Regions from separate parts of the Brevibacillus choshinensis genome, predicted to be linked through region 2. Evidence: riboswitches for the same ligand, from Rfam matches in the RefSeq annotation. Region 2 holds a riboswitch; the other holds the start of a gene.
The links. Region 2 has a riboswitch for S-adenosylmethionine ahead of JNE38_RS19675 (aminotransferase class I/II-fold pyridoxal phosphate-dependent enzyme). Riboswitches for the same ligand answer to the same signal wherever they lie in the genome.
Positions count from the first base shown of each region.

Region 1: linked by a shared signal. The riboswitch ahead of metK (methionine adenosyltransferase) and the one ahead of JNE38_RS19675 (aminotransferase class I/II-fold pyridoxal phosphate-dependent enzyme) in region 2 are both predicted to bind S-adenosylmethionine.

Region 1 is NZ_CP069127.1:5,692,620-5,699,525, forward strand. It holds gene JNE38_RS28445 (response regulator) at 1-262, opposite strand, end outside; gene JNE38_RS28450 (sensor histidine kinase) at 295-1,437, opposite strand; gene JNE38_RS28455 (polysaccharide deacetylase family protein) at 1,434-2,222, opposite strand; gene metK (methionine adenosyltransferase) at 2,592-3,803, opposite strand; SAM riboswitch class I at 3,938-4,038, opposite strand; gene JNE38_RS28465 (hypothetical protein) at 4,092-4,538, opposite strand; gene JNE38_RS28470 (S8 family peptidase) at 4,566-6,906, opposite strand, start outside.
Region 2 is NZ_CP069127.1:3,913,291-3,920,196, forward strand. It holds gene JNE38_RS19670 (trans-sulfuration enzyme family protein) at 1-785, opposite strand, end outside; gene JNE38_RS19675 (aminotransferase class I/II-fold pyridoxal phosphate-dependent enzyme) at 782-1,945, opposite strand; SAM riboswitch class I at 2,039-2,164, opposite strand; gene JNE38_RS19680 (pyridoxamine 5'-phosphate oxidase family protein) at 2,251-2,709, opposite strand; gene JNE38_RS19685 (DUF5665 domain-containing protein) at 2,886-3,185, shown strand; gene JNE38_RS19690 (hypothetical protein) at 3,192-4,607, opposite strand; gene JNE38_RS19695 (hypothetical protein) at 4,793-5,065, opposite strand; gene JNE38_RS19700 (YlaH-like family protein) at 5,075-5,401, opposite strand; gene JNE38_RS19705 (glutathione peroxidase) at 5,667-6,146, shown strand; gene typA (translational GTPase TypA) at 6,247-6,906, opposite strand, start outside.

The DNA.
Region 1 (6,906 bases), 1.8 Mb from region 2:
AAAGCATGATCACACGAGTGTTTGGACTTGCGGAAATCACATTTTCTGCAGCGGAGACGCCATTGATGTTCGGCATGTTGATATCCATCAACAATACGTCCGGCTTATGCTCCTCTGCCAGCAGCGCAGCCTCGCCTCCATCCGCACCTTCACCGACGACCTTGAAATCCTCTTCCATTTCTAAAATACGCTTTACGCCTTCACGGAACAATTGATGGTCGTCCACAATCACGATGCGGAGTTCTTGCTGTCTTTTATCCATGGTTCATCCCCCTGTACATGTTCTATGTTTTTTCACATTTTTAGCGGTATTTGGAAAATGACCTTCGTTCCGTCGCCTGGAGCCGATTGCAGCTCCACCGATCCCTCCAGAAGCTGAACACGCTCTTTCATGCCCAACAGTCCGAATGAACCTCCATTTGCCATTCGCTTCTCCAGATCAAAACCGACGCCGTCGTCTTTTACCACAAGACTGAGCGAATCTTGGACAAACTCCAGCTTCACTTGTACGGAATTGGCCTGCGCGTGCTTCTCCACATTGTTCAGACATTCCTGAACCAATCGGAAAATCGCAGCCTTCACCGAACTGCGCAGCGGAGGCTCCACACCAAATACTACCAGATCTATGGAAGAGCGGGTACGTTCTTCACATGTTTGTATGTATTTTTGCAGGGTAGGTACCAGTCCCAGATCGTCCAATGCCATCGGTCGCAGGTCAAAAATGATCCTTCGTACGTCGGACAAGCTCATGCGTACCATTTCTTTCAACTCATGCAATTCCATTTGCGCTTCGAGAATGCGCTCATTTTTCAACATTCTTTCGACGATCTCCGAACGCAGCACCACATTGGCCATCGATTGCGCTGGTCCATCGTGGATTTCCCGCGCTACGCGTTTGCGCTCTTCCTCCTGGGCCTGGATCACTCTCAGACCCATGAGCTGGTGCTGCTTGGCGGACTCCAATGCCTCTCCGATCTTACTCAGATCGCCGGTCAAATACCCGAGCACAACACCCATTTGGGACACCAGCTTCTCTGCACGATCGATCGTCACTTCCAGCGTGCGCAATTGGCGCTCCAGATCGTTGCGCCTTCGCTTCAAGTTATTTTCCCGCTCCCGGTAAATCGATAGCTCGACCTGGATGCGACTCGCTTCTTCATACGCGATCCGGATGTCTTCCTCCGTGTACATATGGAAATTGCGGCTTACCAACACCAGACGGTTACGAGACTTGCGATACGCCAGCTCCAGCGCATCAACCTTCTGAATCACCTTGGAAATCTCCTGGCGCAGTTCATGAAGATCTAGCTTCAGGGAGTTTCCTTGCTGTCTTGCATTTTCAGCTATATCAAATATTTGGGTTTTGCTTGTCTCCACGGTTTCAATCGTTCGTTTAATAACTCCATCGAGCATGCTAATGTCAATCGCCTTGTTCATGATTGCTCTCCTTCAAACTCATTTTTCGCTTTCGTGAACAGCTGATGGAGGCTCGTTACATCCGTATCACTTATTCCCACATCAAACCTGGGAATGGCGAATGGATTCGTTCCACTTTTCACGACTCCTGGAGTGGACGTAAATACATAGCGGTAACCGGCTTGCTGGGCAGTCTCTGTTACAATGCTGCTCGTGTAACCATATGGCAATGAAATCGCATTCACAGATTGACCTGTCCATTCGCCAAGACCGACTCGGGACATGCTGAAGTCCACATAAAGGCGATCCCTGTATTCCTGCTCGACTTCCAAACGTTGCAGATCTTCCCGGTATACAGGAGCCGTCTCGGGTCCCAGCTCTCCCCACTCATTTTGCTCTTGCTTGTCATGGAGACTATACGTGTGGGATCCAAAAGCAGCCAGCCCTGACGCTTGCATTTCTCTTACTTGTTGACGAGTAAGCGGTGTTGTCATGTTCTTTCGGTTTCGATCCGCAGAATCACGCAATCGGTCCGCGATGACAAAATTCGCAGAAGGATAACCGTAGCTCTTAAGGATCGGAAACGCTTGGGTGTAATAGCTCTCGTAACCGTCGTCAAACGTAATCAATACTGCATTTTCAGTAGAAAGATCGCCACTTTCCATAAATCGTGCAAATTCATCCAGTGAGATCGGATGCAATCCATTTTCATGTAAAAAGGATATTTGCGCGGCAAACTGTTCAGGCGTGATCGAATAGCGCTGATCCGAACGCTCCGCAACATGATGATACGCTAAAACAACCACGAAATCTCTATACCATTGTTTCGGTATTATCGTTGCTTTTTTTAAGGGCGTGACGTTTGGCTCAGCATTCTGCTCTGCGCTTATGCTCTTAGACGTATCAACATGGGGAAAAGGTTGCACTTCCGGGACATTTCTTTTTTCTTCCTGTCCCCTTCCCATGATGCCTGCCGTCATAATAATCAATAAAAAGGTAACAAACACAATTAGGAAGAGCCTCTTGTTCGGCAAAAAAACCCCTCCTTACTTCCCCATAAGAAGATTCGACATAGTCCTACAAAATCCTTTGTATGCCAATCCCCAATAAATGGGCGGAGAACTGATCAAAAAAAGAGCCTAGCATGGTAACTAGGCTCTTTCGTCGGCTACTTCTTATTTCGCCAATGTTGCAGCGTCTTGTTTCAGTGCATCCGCTTTGTCTGTTTGCTCCCAAGGAACATTCAGGTCGTTACGGCCAAAGTGACCGTAAGCTGCTGTTTGCTTGTAAATCGGACGACGCAGGTCCAGTTGCTTGATGATACCAGCAGGACGCAGGTCGAAGTGCTTGCGAACCAGTTTCACGAGATCTTCCTCGGAAACAGTTCCTGTGCCAAATGTATCGACTGCGATGGAAACAGGTTGTGCTACCCCAATTGCATAAGCCACTTGGACTTCGCATTTGTCAGCCAGACCAGCTGCCACGATGTTTTTCGCTACATAACGAGCTGCGTAAGCACCGGAACGGTCCACTTTGGTCGGATCTTTACCGGAGAACGCACCGCCGCCATGACGTGCATAACCGCCGTAGGTATCTACGATGATTTTGCGGCCAGTCAAACCAGCATCCCCTTGTGGTCCGCCGATAACGAAACGGCCAGTTGGGTTGATGAAGTACTTGGTGTCTGCATCCAGCAGTTCTGCTGGAACAACAGGCTTGATTACGTGCTCGACAAGGTCTTTTTTGATTTGCTCGAGAGTAGTCTCAGGAGCATGTTGGGTAGAAATGACGATGGTGTCGATACGAACTGGTTTGTCGCCATCGTATTCAACCGTTACTTGTGTCTTACCATCCGGGCGCAGGTAGGACAGCGTGTCGTTTTTGCGCACTTCAGTCAGACGGCGAGCCAATTGGTGAGCCATGCTGATTGGCAATGGCATCAGCTCAGGTGTTTCGTTGCAAGCAAAACCAAACATCAGACCTTGGTCACCAGCGCCGATCGCTTCGATCTCAGCGTCAGTCATTTGGCCTTCGCGCGCTTCCAGAGCCTGGTCTACACCCAGCGCAATGTCAGCGGATTGTTCGCCGATTGCAGTGATGACACCGCAAGTGTCTGCGTCAAAGCCAAACTTTGCACGATCGTAGCCGATGCCGCGAATGGTTTCGCGAACCAGCTTTTGGATATCTACGTAAGTGTTGGTGGTGATTTCACCAGCAACCAGTACGAGACCCGTAGTTACGGATGTTTCGCAAGCGACACGCGCGTTTGGATCTTTGGACAGAATGGCATCAAGAATGGAATCGGAAATTTGGTCACAAATTTTATCCGGATGTCCTTCGGTTACGGATTCAGATGTGAACAGACGACGACCTTTTTGCAAAGCCATGAGAAAATTACCTCCTTTGACCTCATACAAATAGTGTGGTAGCCGAGTCAGGATTTTATCGACGTAAACGCAATAAAAAAACCTTTTCCAACAAGTCGGAGGAAAAGGTTTGAGCGCTTTTTGCTTCCTTCATCCTCTTATCGGCCAGAACAGATGTCCGTTCTGCTGGTTAGCACCGCTCTAGTCGGTTGCCGGGCTTCATGGGGCCAGTCCCTCCGCCTGCTCTGGATAAGAGTATCCATTACGGATTATAGAATAATTGTTTTTTTCTATGGTGTCAATAGACTTTTACCGCAGCTCATACTTTCCGCGAACCATGATGTGGGAAACGCCGTCGTAATTGGACGCAAGCCGCAAGCCGCGGTTATCGGAGCGTGCGATCAGCAGCAGGTGATTCGTGCCTACGACCGCTCCTCCTTTGAGGTCTACGCCAGCTGTCAGGTCTGTCAGGCCGTCGCCTTTGTTGCCCGCTACTGCTTGTACTTTCCCCGTGCGGACAATAAATTCAGTGCCTTCAAACCCGTACAGTGTCTGTCCAGGATTTACCTCCACGACCGTCAGCGTGCTCCCACCGCCGCCAGCTGCCTGAATTTGCTGATCCACATAACTTTTGGTTACGACCGGATCATCTACAGACCCCGGTACGCCGCCTACTCCATCTGCCATGGCCTGAGAGGCAAACAGTGCCGTACCTCCGATCGCTGCTGCAAGCAAGCCCTTTGTGACTGGTTTCATCAATGATTACCTCCCCAGATGTCGCTATTAGAATTTATAAGCCTTCGTAATCAGTACTACGACCTCTGCCCGCGTGGCGATTCCTTGCGGTTTGAACGTTGCACCGTAGCCGTTCAGCCAATTTCTCGAAGTGAGTGCTTCGATCGCCGGAGAAGCCCAGTGAGTCGTCGGTACATCCCGATAGCTGGACGTGCTGCGCTTGTACAACAACACATTATGCGCCCGCGCAATCATAGAGGCCATCTCGGCGCGTGTAATCGGCTGATCTGGTTTCATTTGCTTGTTCGGGTAGCCTTTCATAATCCCGACCTGATAAGCGATCCCCATGCTGTTGTAAGCCCAGTGCTTCTTGGACAAATCGCGGAAGGTCGTTTTGCCGGTATAGGATGAAGCTACCGGAAGTCCATCTGACCGCATCGCCTGGATGAGCATGGTGGCAAATTGTGCGCGAGTTACCGCTTGGTTGGGCTTGAATGTCGCATCGCTAAAGCCTTTGATAATGCCACGATTGCTCAGACGAACAATCTCCGAACGCGCCCAGTGAGTGGAAATATCGCGGTATCCGCCAACCAACATTTGCTGATTCACTGTCAACCGATACGAATCATATTTAAAGGGAACTCCACTATTCAGACGGATGTAATACTTCCCAGGTTTCAGACGAAGCCCTAAAATTTCCTTGCCCTGATCGGACAATTCCGCTACCTCATTGGTCGAAGCCAAGGCGTAGTTGAAGTTATTCCCATTGTACAAGGCGATTCTCACACCGGATGAGACCGGAACAAAAGGAGCTCGAACATAAACGTATGATTCCGTACTGACAGTAAATTGGAACCAGTCAGAATCGGTGGCGGTCGGCAAAGTTCCGGTCATGACGGTCCCGCCGGCTAACTGGGATGCCTGACGATATGTATCATTAGGCTCGTTCACATCTTTTTTCACAGGTGTAAAGCTGAGGTCCAAGCGGTATTCCCCATTCACCGAGTTTTGCTCATACTCGCTGATCCGCAAGAAATACTTGCCGGGCGAAACTTCTTTTTGGGCCCGCTCTGTCGGGTCATCACGATCCCCGTTGTCATATAGCGGATCCCATATCGTGCTTTTTCCCTGGTCCTGTTTTCCGATCGCCAGAACAGGGTCCATACGCTTGTTATCCGGCGTCACGGTCACATCCAGATGTCCGTATTCACGGACGTAATAGGAAAACCAGTCCTGGTCTCCATCGGTATGGAAGCTGCCGTTTACACTGATCTGATTGCCTACAAGCGGCCTGGCGGTGCCCATCGTGTCATTCGGTTCATTGCGGTCCGGGTTGATGCTGAACTTGCTGGTAAGCACGTAGGAAAAGGCATTCACGCCCCCGTTTCGCACCAGCCTGATGTCCATGCGCCCAGCCTTTGCCGGTACCGTAATCGTGTCCCCGTTCCCGATGTAATGAGTGACTGGTGTTCGATTTTCCGAATAGAAGGTAGCCGCCATAGGAGAAGATACAGTTGAGTTCACGGATGCTGTGAGACTGACTCTTCCATCGTACGGCACGTCCATTTTGAACCAGTCCGTCGTGTCATTCGGTCCCAGGTTGCCACGGATCTGCGACTCGATCGGAAAAGCCTTGGCCCGGGACTGAGTGTTGTTGGGCTCCAGAAAATCGTTGGACATGGGAGACATGACTGCTTTTTCCACATTCAACAAGCCATAGCCGGTCCGTCTGTCCCATCCAGTCTCCCCCAAATTGGTGGCCGTCTGATACAGCAGCTGCCGCACATCAATGGGCTTCAGCTTGGGGTATCTGGCCATGATCAATGCAGCAGCGCCCGCGACCTGTGGAGCAGCTGCCGACGTCCCGCTAAACGAGCCGTATTTGCCACCCAGCTTGGTGGTAAACACATTCAAGCCTGGAGCCATCAAATTCAACTCCGGCCCCGAATTCGACTCATAAATCGGATCGTTGTTGCTCTTCACACCCCCGACAGCAATCACGGTAGGATAGGCTGCCGGATAAGCCACCCGGTTCCCTTCGTTCCCACTCGCCGCCACTAGCACGGCTCCACTCGCCTCTGCCCGATTGATCGCGTTGGTCAGTGCTCTGGAATAGGACATGCTGCTGACGGACATGAGGATGACTTTGGCCCCTCGATCCAGCGCCGTGTTGATTCCTTTGGCAACAAGGTCGAGATCGGCGACAGCCTTGCTGTCCAGTACCTTGATCGGCAATACTTTGGCATTCCAGAGGACACCCGAGACTCCCATCCCGTTGTTCCCCTTGGCAGCCAGCACACCGATGACTTCCGTTCCATGCCCGTTGTCATCCTGAGCGGATCGCGCTGACGGCACCAGATTGATTCCCGGCAGCAGATTGCCTTTCAAA
Region 2 (6,906 bases):
CAATTGGCGATTTTCTCGGCAGTCCGTGTGCTGACATCGAGCCTCGCCTTCAATGTCTTCAAACCGCGCATCACCAGCCAGCAGTCCTGTACACCTAAGATGGCCCCCATCCCATTTTGGATAAAGTAGAGCTGCTCCCCCAAAGCCGCATCTTTGGTTACCGCCAGCCCTGCCACGACGTCACTGTGTCCCCCAATGAACTTCGTGGCGCTATGGATCACGATATCGGCACCCAATTCCAAGGGACGCTGGTAATATGGCGTCAAGAATGTATTGTCCACAATGACCAACAAATCATGCTCTTTTCCGATTTGACAGACTGCTGCGAGATCTGTCACTTTCAAAGTAGGGTTTGAAGGTGTCTCCAGATAAATACCACGTGTCGATGGCTGAATGGCCGCCCTGACTTCTTCCAGTTTGGTCGCGTCTACAAACGTCACGGTAATCCCCATCCGAGACAATACTCTCGTCAAGAAGCGGAATGTCCCTCCGTACACGTCCTCTGCCACGACTACATGATCCCCCGCCGAGAAAAGCATGAACACGCTGGAGATCGCTGCCATGCCGGATGCAAAAGCGAAACCGCGCTCTCCCCCCTCCAATCCGGCAATGGCGTCCTCCAAGGCTTGACGGGTAGGGTTTCCGGATCTGGCGTAATCAAACGTAGTCGGGCGGTCCAAATCAGCCTGATGAAAGGTGGACGCCTGATAGATCGGAACGGACGACGCGCCTGTGACCGAATCAAAGCACGATGTTCCATGCAGCACTTTTGTAGCAAAATTCATCGCACATTCCCTCCAACCGTCAGGCTCGCATCCAACGCCTCGCACAAATCCGCGATGAGGTCGTCTGGATGTTCAATCCCTACGGAGAGGCGGAGCAGCCGGTCACAGACACCTACGTACTCCCGAATCTCAGCCGGGATATCGGCGTGTGTCTGCGTCGCCGGGTATGTACACAGCGATTCTACGCCACCCAGACTTTCCGCAAACGAAACGATGCGCAGGTTTTTCAGGAAAGGCTTTACTTGATCAGCTGATCGTACACGGAAGGAAACCATCCCGCTGTAACCATTCGATTGCTTTTGCTGAATATCATGACCTGGGTGCTCAGACAGGCCCGGGTAAAAGACTTCTGTTACAGCAGGATGCTCACGCAGCTTGGCTGCGACAGCAAATGCATTCGCTTGATGGCGCTCCATGCGCAGTGCCAGCGTCTTCATCCCGCGCAAGAGAAGCCAGCAGTCTTGCGGCCCCAATACGGCCCCGATCGAATTGTGCAAAAAACGGATTTTTTCCGATAACTCTTGTCCTTTTGTCACGATCAAACCGGCAAGCACGTCATTATGTCCACCCAGATATTTGGTGGCGCTGTGCAGGACGATATCTGCTCCGAGCTCAAGTGGGCGTTGACAATACGGGGTCATGAAGGTATTGTCTACAATCGTCAGCAGGCCATGACTCTTTGCGATCTTCGCCACGCCGGCGATGTCGGTAATTTGGATCAGCGGATTCGTCGGAGTCTCCACGAGTATGGCTTTGGTCTGTGGCTTCACTGCCTGCTCCACCAATTCCAGATCACGCAGATCGACATAGCTAAACGAAAGTCCATAACGGGACAATACCTGCTCGAACAGCCGGTAGGTTCCCCCGTACAGGTCCAGTGAGACAATCAGATGATCTCCTTGGGAAAACAGCCCCATGACCGTATGGATAGCAGCCATGCCTGACGCACACGCGAACCCTCCGTCCCCCGCTTCCGCGCTCGCGATCGTCTCTTCCAAGACCGTGCGCGTCGGATTCGCAGTCCGAGTGTAATCAAATCCTGTGCTTTCCCCCAAAGTAGGATGGCGATAAGCTGTTGAGTAGTAGACCGGAAAGTTAACGGCCCCTGTTGTTTCGTCTTTTCCCACGCCCGCCTGAACTAGTTTCGTCTCCAAATGCATCTGATTTCTCTCCCTCCATAGTGTACGAGGGGCATGAAAAAAGCCCCCTTTCGTCTGAAAGAAGGCTTTGTTTACGTCGCCGTAAGCAAGACCTTCTCATCTTTCAGAGTTTGATAACTCTGCAGGAATTAGCACCATTATCTCCCTGTAACGTAAACCGTACAGGTGATTGGTTGCCGGGCATCATCGGGCCAGTCCCTCCGCCTCTCTGGATAAGAAGATTGCTATTCAATTTGATTGATCCTAATACTAATGGATGGATCACTGCCTTGTCAACAAGATTTTCCACTGGGAAGACATCCGCATCAATTTGCGTTTCTCAAGGCTTCCATCACTTGATTGTCGAGCTTGGCCGCTGCATTCTTGTCGTACGTTTTTTCATACTGCGGCTCAACGGAAATGCGGGAGCCGTAAAACATGATGTCCCGGACCGCTTCGATCTTGATTTCGACCATCGCCAGCTTCAGCGGCACACCCTCCAGCCGCTCTGTTTTTACCGCGGCACGACCGTTGATGGCAAAGGACGAACCCGCACCGATCAGATGCAATACCACCTGCGGCTCCTTGGCAATATTGGCCAGAATCCGCGAGCGATTATCGACAGCAAAACGAATGGTATCAACGGTTGCCGCATACGTCCACGACAAGGAACTGAGCGCTGGAGAGCCCGATTCATGATCGATCGTTCCCAGGGTAACAAAGCGCTCTTTCTGCAAAAGCTCAAACAATTCTTCCGACAGGGATTGGGAAACGGTTTCTGCCATTCCGATGCCTCCTCGAGTACGATTTGTACGTATATTGTACCCCCCTGCTGGGCGATAGGCAACGCTTCCGGTTCCTTGCTTCTCATTTCTTTTTTCCCTAAACTGGGTAATAGAGATAAACTTGATCCGAAACGGAGGTTTGTCGTGTGTCCCCTACTGACCGCCTGTTGGTCCAAATGGAGCAGTTGATGAAAGAAATCGAAGAAGTCCGCAAGCTCAATGAACGCATGGATAAAATCGCCATGTTCATGGAAGATATTCGTTTAGCCGATATCGTGCAAAATTACACAGCCCCGCGCAAGCTGCTCTGGATTAATTTCCTCGCAGGTCTTGCCCGGGGTCTGGGCCTTACTATTGGGACTGCTCTCGTGCTTGCCTTGCTTGGTTCGCTTTTAACTCAATTTTTATCCATACCGATCATTGGAGACTACATAAAGGAGCTCGTGGATTACGTGCAGCCCTATAATCAGCCGTAACGATCCTTAGTTGTCTTCGTCCTCGTCGTGGTCATCACGGTCATTGTCGTCGTCATCATCTTGGCCGTGTTGATTCCACTCCCCTTGCTTTTTCCAATATCCGTACGCGTTCCCGTTTGGTACGTGCTTCTCTTTTACTTTTTTGTCTTTTTTATCTTTCTTGTCTTTTTTATCATCGTCTTCGTCTTTGTTCGCTTGGTTCTCCATTGCCTCTGTGATGGCCTTTTTGATGCTTTCCGTCATGTCAGCCTGTTTGACCAGCTTGTCATCTACATACAGCTCGAGGCGAACCGCTTGCGCATCGAAAGAACCCTGCTTGATAGACAGCTTCAGGGAGTATTCCCCTTTGTCATTTGGCTTCACTTCTTGCTTTTTGCCATCCAGTGTTGTAACGAACAGCTTAACACCCTTATTCTTGGACCAGCCCACTACGGTTCCTTTGAGCTGAATGCTCTTGTTTTTCGGGTCGAGGGCAGCTGTTCCTGAGATTGCGTACGTTTTTACCGCTTCTTTGTCTGGAGCGTTTACGACTTCTACTGCGATAGAGTCAGAGTCGAGCTTTTCGCCGTTCTCATATACCTCGATCGTGGCTTTACCAGTCGTGGACTTGACTTCTTTCAATGTAACGCTGAAGCTGCCCACACCATCCCACAGCTTCTTCACCTTTGCATCGGCTTTTACTCCGTTGTACGTCACCGTCACTTTGTCTGCATCCAGCTTCACGATTCCCTTGACTTTCAGCTCTCCTTTTTTCGCATCGAGCACAGCCAGGTTATGTATGATCATATCCGCTTCTTCTTCGGCTTGCGGGATGACCTTTACCTTTTCGCTGTCGACGAGGGCAGTGCCAGCATAAGCGCTAACCGTCACGTATTGCTCCGTTGAGACGTCCAGGGAAGGGAAGGTCACCGTAAAGGAGTGCTCACTGGTAGGGACCACCTCGATATTATCGCCGTTCGGCTTTTTCACGACGATTTTGGTGACATCCTCGGTCACAATCCCTTTGACGTACACTTTTTTGCTCTGGGTTTGAGCGCTGACACTGACAATTTCCTCTTTTTCATCTGCGAACCGGACTTCCAGCCAAATGTCGCTGTAGTATTGGTTGTAGATCCGCTCCCACTCATCTTTGTTCTCTTCCATGTATGTTTGCAGCTTTGTGTTTAGCTTGATTTCATCCACAATAATGTACAAGTGGTCGGCCTGCGTCTTGAGCAGCAAGTTCAGCGTCTCGGGATCATTTTTGGCCAACTCTTTCAAGTTGTATCGGGTAACTTGCTTCCCTTCCTCGTTCATGACCACTTTTGTCGCACTCGGCGACCCAAACGAACTGGCATTCGCAAGGATCGGAGTAACTCCCCCAATGATGCCTACTGCAGCAACAACCGCTAGTACGGGCCTTTTCATGATTATTTTTTTCATCCTAGTTCCCCCTCTTCATTGCACAATCATCCCCTGTTGACTGGGGCATAGTTACTGACGACATTTTTCGCAGATAGGTTGCACGGATGGCAAAACCACAACTTTGTACCTAGTAACATCTAGACAAACGAAAAGCTCCACCTAGCGACTCCGAGGAAATCGGAGGCCGGGTAGAGCCTTTTTCTTTACTGATTGTATTTAGGTTCACTTTCAATGGCCTGCAGCAAGGATTCCACAACCTCCGCCGAATATCTTCCTTGCCATTCTTCGCCTGCTGACTGACCGTACAGGATATACCAGGGACCTTCGAGGCGATAACCAAGCCCCGTCATCTGATGGTCCTCACGCAAAAGCTCTGCAAAAAAGGACGCTGTCTCCTGTGCCGAGCGATCATCAGGCCGCGCGTCAGCAACCACTTGTATCTGTATCCAATTAAAGAGGGCGTCATCACGCTTCATTAGGGACCCTCACTTTCTTTGGGTTTGTTCAGGCTTGATTCGCAGCTTTACGATGACAAGAATCAAAATCGCCACCAACATCGCACTCTTTACAGGAAGCTGAACATCCAGAATGGCGAAAATCAAGGCACCCGCAAACAGCAGTATGTACAATAATATCGTCTTGAGAATCGGCATGCGAATGCGAGTAGCAAATCCGAGATAGTAGACCAAAACTAATTGAACGAATAAAATCCATGCCCGATTGTGATCGGCCCACATCCGGAAGCTATCAAAGGCAGAGAGTTGTTCCGGGTTGGTGGGGACATAAGTTGAAGCGAGTTGAATCCAATCCATTATGATAATTCCTCCTGTTTCGCACGCGGCATCTGGTGCCGACGCACAAGCCGTGGAGGGAAGCTTCTCCCCGGCGTCATTCTTTTCGATTCACTGGCAGGTGCTGGTCATGCTTGTACCAAAATCTATCCATTTTACTTTATCAGGTGGCGTATTTCCTGTCAAAACTTGATATTCATCGGGCAACGTGTACCTCGGTCACTAGCTTGCTTATGGATCAGCATGATATGATGAATGCATGGAAATGAGAAAAGGTGGGGATATGATGAGCTTTTATGACATATCGGTAAGAACCATTTCAGGAGAAGAGACCACTCTCGCCGCGTATAAAGGCCAGGTTCTTCTCATCGTCAATACCGCCAGCAAGTGCGGACTTACCCCTCAATACAAAGGACTTCAAGCCTTGTATGAGCGCTATCGGAATCAAGGATTGGTCGTGCTGGGGTTTCCGTGCAACCAGTTCGCTGGTCAAGAACCTGGCACGGAAGAAGAAATCGCTCAGTTCTGTGATCTGAATTACGGTGTCACCTTCCCTCTGTTCGCCAAGATCGACGTCAACGGACCCCATACTCATCCTTTGTATCAATACTTGAAAGCGAACGCCCCGGAAGGAAACGGAGAAGACATTGAATGGAACTTTGCAAAATTTCTCGTGGACAAAAATGGACAAGTCTCCAAACGGATCGGGGCACGTGTCCAGCCCGAAGAATTGACTTCCGACATCGAATCGCTGCTGAAAGCTTAATTTCATGAAAGGCTCCAAGCCCTCGCCCTTTAAAGCGGGGGCTTTTTTGGTGAAAAAAAAAGCCGTTTCATCCTCACAGATGAACGGCTCTCTCTTTGTTTTATGCTTGCGGTTGTGCTTCCCAACGTCTTTGCTTTTCATAACGCTCACGATCGGATTTGTTCAGGTACTTTTTACGGAGACGAACAGATTGAGGAGTAACTTCGCACAGCTCGTCGTCGTTCAAATACTCCAGCGCCTCTTCCAGCGTCAAGATACGTGGGGCTTTCATTTTAACAGTCTCGTCCTTCGTCGCGGAACGGACGTTGGTCGCATGCTTTTCCTTACATACGTTTACGGTCAGGTCATTGTCGCGGTTGTGTTCTCCCACGATCATGCCTTCGTACACTTCCGTACCCGGGTGAATGAACATGATGCCACGGTCTTCCACAGACATCAGTCCGTACGTTGTCGCTGTACCGGTTTCGTGGGAAATCAGAACACCTGCATGGCGTCCTCCTACTGCACCTTGTACCAGTGGACGATAGCTGTCAAAGGAATGGTTCAAGATACCATAACCGCGAGTAATGGTCATAAACTCGGTACGGTATCCGATCAGTCCGCGGGAAGGAATAATGAACTCCAGACGAACTTGTCCAAATCCGTTGTTCACCATGTTTACCATTTCCGCTTTGCGCTGTCCGAGCGTTTCCATGACTGGGCCTGTGTATTCCTCTGGCACGTCAATCACCAGCATCTCTGCAGGCTCCATCTTTTGACC